One region of the Rhizobium sp. SRDI969 genome, then DNA from elsewhere that is predicted to be linked to it. Evidence: predicted binding sites of a transcription regulator. Region 1 holds the regulator's gene; the other holds the start of a gene.
What was found. Region 1 encodes LexA, which represses DNA repair genes until DNA is damaged. Its sites were predicted from a motif close to TGTTCNNNNTGTGTTCNG; they were not measured.
Positions count from the first base shown of each region.

Region 2: a site for LexA is predicted at 1,647-1,664, ahead of N2A41_RS14040 (ATP-dependent helicase). Genes of this name have one in related genera too.

Region 1 covers NZ_CP104035.1:1,814,902-1,817,977, reverse strand. The annotation lists gene N2A41_RS09195 (VOC family protein) at 1-894, opposite strand, end outside; gene kdsA (3-deoxy-8-phosphooctulonate synthase) at 1-1, opposite strand, end outside; gene lexA (transcriptional repressor LexA) at 1,092-1,811, shown strand; gene N2A41_RS09185 (ComEC/Rec2 family competence protein) at 1,792-3,076, opposite strand, start outside.
Region 2 covers NZ_CP104035.1:2,780,867-2,783,942, reverse strand. The annotation lists gene N2A41_RS14040 (ATP-dependent helicase) at 1-1,604, opposite strand, end outside; gene N2A41_RS14035 (VOC family protein) at 1,848-2,324, shown strand; gene N2A41_RS14030 (PrkA family serine protein kinase) at 2,754-3,076, shown strand, end outside.

The DNA of each region.
Region 1 (3,076 bases):
TCGTGTTTCCTCGAAGGCGAAGAGCGTGCCCTGCCCGGGCGCGGGCTTCACCAGAATGCGATTGTTCTTGCGCGTGTATGTCACCCCGTTAGCAGCCAAATGCGCTTCTGTCACGGCAAGATCGGCAACAGCAAAGAGGATTGCCCGGCCGCGCAGGCCGCGATCTGCGGATGAGCCGGCGATGTCGAAATAGGCCTCCAGCCCTTCCGGCGTCATCAGACCGATTTTCGCATTTGACGCCGCGACATTGACGCCGAAACCGGTTTTCTCGACTGCCGATTGCGCCGCTGCAAGGCCGACGAAGGCAGCGAATGCGGCCGGTTCCGGCGCGCAAAGCGCGATCTCCGTTATGCCGGTCACGCCATTGGCATGCGTCTCCAGCGCGGCGCGGTCGGCCGGCAGCGGATTGATACGCTCGACGGTGAAGAGCAAGAGATCAGGCGCGCGCAGGTCGCCGGCAAAAGCCAGCTTGAAGCCGGCAATCGTCTCGGAGCCGTCCGGCATCGTCATCGGCCGGTTGAACTGCAGCATCTCCCCGGCGCTCGACCCGTTGCCGACGAAATCCTGATGATCGATGCCGGCATCCTTGCTGCCGAAGGCCACCGCCGAAAGCCCCTCCGCGCCGCAACGGAAGCGGAAAGCCCGGTTGCGAGCGGTGAAGACATTGCCTCGTCGCGCCGATGCCTCGCTCTCCTCGACGCTCGCGATCCCGAGCGGCTCCAGATAGGTCTTGTCGGCAAAGAAGACGCAGGCATTCTCCGTTCCGAAGGGATGGCGCGCATCGGCGGCAACGGTGAAGCCGAGCTTGCCGAGCCTTTCGCGCGCCAGATCGATGTCGACGACCGGCAGCACGACATGATCCAGCGGGTACGGTTTGGTGGAATGCGTGTTCATCATATCCCTCCTCAAATCGGCAAGAGATGTGCGACAGCGCCACCCTCAATGCAAGACATGTGTCCAATCCGGCGAATGAAAATAAGAATCTCGACGAGTTGGTTCCAAGTTTTACGGAAATTTAGCTACTTGCGGAACACATATGGAACATATAGTGTCTGTTCTGGATTTGTTTCAATCACGAGGTCACAACGTCGATGCTCACGCGCAAACAACAGGAGCTTCTCCTTTTCATTCATGAGCGCATGAAGGAATCCGGCGTTCCGCCATCTTTCGACGAAATGAAGGATGCCCTGGACCTCGCTTCGAAGTCCGGGATTCATCGCTTGATTACAGCGCTCGAGGAACGTGGCTTCATTCGCCGCCTACCGAACCGGGCCCGCGCGATCGAGGTCATCAAGCTTCCGGAGGCCTACAGCCCCAGCATCCAGCCGCGGCGTGGCTTTTCGCCGAGCGTCATCGAGGGCAGCCTCGGCAAGCCACAGCCGGTCGCCGCTCCTGCCCCTGCAAAACCCGTCGCCGACAACGGCAACTCGGTCTCCGTGCCGGTCATGGGCCGCATCGCCGCCGGTGTTCCGATCTCGGCGATCCAGAACAACACCCACGACATCGTCGTTCCGGCCGACATGCTCGGTTCCGGTGAACATTATGCGCTGGAGGTCAAGGGCGATTCGATGATCGACGCCGGCATCTTTGACGGCGACACCGTGATCATCCGCAACGGCAGCACCGCAAGTCCTGGCGACATCGTCGTTGCTCTCGTCGACGACGAGGAAGCGACACTCAAACGCTTCCGCCGCAAGGGCGCCTCGATTGCGCTCGAAGCCGCCAACCCGGCTTACGAGACCCGGATTTTCGGGCCGGACCGTGTCAAGGTTCAGGGCAAGCTCGTCGGTCTTATTCGCCGCTATCACTGACCTTGGCTAGACCGGGCTCGGTAAAACTATTGCTGCGCCAGTCATAGGCGCGATGGCGCATCCATGGCCGCGACAATGCATCGAATGCGGTTGCCACCTCCAGGCCGGCGTTCGTGAAGCGCAACTCGACGGAACCGGTCCTGCGCAGCGTTTCACCGGTGAAGAGCGTCGCACCTGAGCGGCAGCTGTTGAAGCGCAGGCGGACCGACGTCACGACGATATCGGCGGCGTCGCATGCGGGGCCGAGATAGGCGGCATTGTCGATGACGGCCACGACCTGGCCATTGCCAAGCCTTGATGTGCACCAGGCCTTTTTGACGCAGGAAAAGCGGTTTGCTTCACCGGCCGCTGCGGCTGCACGCATCGCGGTCCTCGCTTCGGTCTGCTGATCGCGGGAAAGCCTGACGCGGCGGTCTTCTCCCTCCGGCGGGATAGCAGGACCATCCAGCATCTTCGGCGGATCATGCGTCGGCAGGACCAGCGCTCTCTGCCATTGGTCGAAGATGAAATCCGGCGGTCGTTCACGGTTGGACGCCATTGCTGCCGCCTCGACGACCGCGACGAGATTGCCATCCTCCGAAATCACCAGATCCGGCGGCCGGGGAACCGGTAGAAGGAACAGGATGAGCGTCGAGACTGCGATGATCGATGTGCCGGAATGGCGCAGTCGCGTCCGGAGCAGCGTCAGCAGAAGAAAGCCTGCCACGGCGACCGCGAAATACCAGCCGGGCAAACGGCCAACGTCGATATTGCCGCCCCAGCCGGATACCGTCTTTGCGACCGCGATCACCAGATCGAGGCCGAATCCGACGACCTTCCAGGCCCAAACATCCAGACCGAAAGGCATGAGCAGCATCGCCAGCAGCCCGGCCGGCATGACGATAAAGGAGATGATCGGCATCGTCGCGAGGTTTGCCGGCAGGCCATAGGCGGTCAGGCGATGAAAATGCTCGATCGAAAACAGCGCGGTTGAAAAGCCGCCGATCAGCGACGTCAGGAAGACGCCGCCGAAGAAACCCGCAACCGTAACGACCGGCCTGATGATCGGCAGCTTGAGGAAGGCGTTTTCGCGGACGCGCCGGTCCTTCCACAGCTGATAGCCCGAGACCAGCGCCAATGTCGCGGCAAAGGACATCTGGAAGCTCGGACCCAAGACCTCGGACGGCGAAATGGCGATGATGACGAGCGCGGAGAGCGCGACATTGCGCAGGCTGATCGACGGCCGGTCGAAGAAGACGGCAATCAACATGATGGCCATCATGATG
Region 2 (3,076 bases), 970 kb from region 1:
TGCGATGTGTTTTCAAGCAGTTCCTGCCATCGGCGGAAAGATTGAATCACGTCGAAGAGCGCCTTTCGCGCCTTCGGCTTCAGCTCGTCGGTCTCGATGATGTCGGCGGCCGCCGCAAGCATCGGGATATCGCGGGCACGCGCATAGTCGTGCAGCGCGCGCACCGTCGTATCGCCGAGGCCCCGCTTCGGGGTGTTGACGATGCGTTCGAAGGCGAGGTCGTCGGAGGCTTGCGCAACGAGGCGGAAATAGGCCAAGGCGTCGCGGATCTCGAGGCGCTCGTAGAAGCGCGGGCCACCGATGACGCGGTAGTTGAGGCCGAGGGTGACGAAGCGGTCTTCGAATTCGCGCATCTGGAACGAGGCGCGCACGAGGATCGCCATGTCGTTCAAGAGATGCTTGCCGCGCTGGAGCTGCTCGATCTCCTCGCCGATGGCGCGGGCTTCCTCCTCCGAATCCCAGGAAGCGTGGACCTGCACCTTGACGTCGTCCGGATCGGAGCGGTCGGTGAACAGCGTCTTGCCGAGACGACCCTCATTATGGGCGATCAGATGGGCGGCGGCGCCAAGGATATGTTCAGTCGAGCGATAGTTGCGCTCGAGCTTGATGACCTTGGCGCCGGGGAAATCCTTTTCAAAGCGCAGGATATTGTCGACCTCCGCGCCGCGCCAGCCATAGATCGACTGGTCATCGTCGCCGACGCAGCAGACGTTCTGCGGCTCGCCTTTGGATCGCTGGGCGAGAAGCCTGAGCCACATGTATTGGGCGGTGTTGGTGTCCTGGTACTCGTCGACGAGGATATAGCGGAAGCGGCCGTGATATTCCCTCAAGAGGTCCGGGTTCTTGCGGAAGATCGCGATCGGATGCATCAGCAGGTCGCCGAAATCGCAGGCGTTCAGCGTCGTCAGGCGCGCCTGATAGGCGAAATAGAGATCGCGGCCGCGGCCATTGGCAAAGGCGCGAGCGTCGCCCTCGGGGATATCGGCCGGGCCGAGCCCCTTGTTCTTCCACGTGTCGATCATGCCGGCGAACTGCTTGGCCGGCCAGCGCTTGTCGTCGAGACCCTCGGCCTGGATCAACTGCTTGATCAGGCGAACGACGTCGTCGGTATCGAGAATGGTAAAATCGGAGCGCAGGCCGACGAGCTCGCCGTGGCGGCGCAGAAGTTTGACGCCGATCGAATGGAAGGTGCCGAGCCAGGGCATGCCTTCGACGGCGCCGCCGACGAGCAGCGCGATGCGCTCCTTCATCTCGCGGGCGGCCTTGTTGGTGAAGGTGACGGCGAGGATCTGCGAGGGAAAGGCGCGGCCGGTATTGAGGATATGGGCAATGCGGGTGGTGAGCACCCGCGTCTTGCCAGTGCCGGCGCCGGCGAGCACGAGGACGGGGCCTTCCAGCGTTTCGACGGCTTCGGTCTGCTCGGGGTTCAGCCCGGTGAGGTAATCCGGCCGCTTGCCGCCGTCGCGGGCCGCCATGGCGCGTGCGGCGATGCCGCCACCGGTGGCGGGCGCCCTTTCGGCGGGTGCGGCAGGCGGCTGCGGCTTGCGCGCCATCTCGCCCGGCTCTTCGTCGAAGAAGGGCATTTCGTCGAAACTATTGCTCATGGCGCGTAATGTAGTGATTCGGGAAGGAAAGACCAGAAAAGATGTTCTGCTTTCATTCCCGAGCCGGCGCTATCCAGGCGGCATGTTACAGGCGGCAAGGCCGCCGCCGAGCCCGGCTGCGGTCAAGATGCGGGCGGGCAGGGCTAAAATTCCGATCACGGCGTGTCGGAACCGGCGCCAGTAAGGCGTCCTTGAGGCATCGGACAGCAGTCCGGATCAACACCCGTCAACAAGGAGGCCGTCATGCCGAAGGTCGTTTCAAATCTCTGGTTCGCCGAGGAAGCGCGCGAAGCCGTCGAATTCTACGTGTCTGTTATCCCGGACTCCAGGATCGGCCGCACCACCATACTTCAGGCGGAAACGCCGAGCGGGCCTCCCGGCAGCGTCGAGCTGATCGAGTTCACGCTCGCCGACCAGTTCTTCCTGGCCATGAAGGCCGGCCCGCTCGATAGCTTCAACCATTCCTTCTCGATTGCGATCCTCGTCGAAGGTCAGGCCGAGATCGATCGAATATGGGAGGCATTCCTCGCCAATGGCGGTACGCCGGAGGCCTGCGGTTGGCTGAAGGACCGCTGGGGCCTTTCCTGGCAAATCGTGCCGCGCGTGCTATCGGAGATGATCGCCGACAGCGACCCTGAGCGGGCGAGGCGCGTGACCGAAGTGATGCTCGGCATGGTCAAGATCGACGTCGCTGTGCTCGAGAATGCGTTCAACGGCTGAGAGGCCTGTGGAGACATGATCGCAAATCAGGCGCATGATAGTCATGCGCCTGATTCCCTAAGAATATCCCCAAATTTCGATGACATACGATCCGTCGCGCATCGATATTCACCGATCGAAGCAGGTTCGCCGCCTGCCAATCGCTGACTTTCGTGATCTCGAATCACGGGCGACATTGCACACCTTTTTCATCTTTCTGTCACGTCGTGAAATGTGCTGATACCGCCATGGGGGCTTTCTCAACTATACTGATCGACAGTTTCGTACAGTAATTAAAGAACCGGTGGATGCACAATTTTGTGCATTGCTAGAAATGGCCGGTGAGCGTGGAATAGCCGAAGAAACTATTGATTCTCAGGAACGTCATGGCCATCTCGATGGTTATAGGGACACCTGAAGCCTGTGGCATTAACCTTGAATGGAGGGCCCATGCTGAGCGAATCCGTATTTGATGCGTTCACCCGCAGTTATGATGCGCGTCGCGAAACCGATATGTCGATCGCGGAATATCTCGACCTTTGCAAAAAGGAACCGCTTGCCTATGCCAATGCGACCGAGCGCCTGCTCGCCGCGATAGGCGAGCCGCAGATGGTCGATACCGCCAAGGACGCGCGCCTCGGCCGGATCTTCATGAACCGGACCATGCGGATCTATCCGGCCTTTGCTGGTTTCCACGGCATGGAAGAGACAATCGAACGCATCGTTTCCTTTTTCCGGCACGCGGCGCAGGGGCTCGAGGAGCGCAAGCAGAT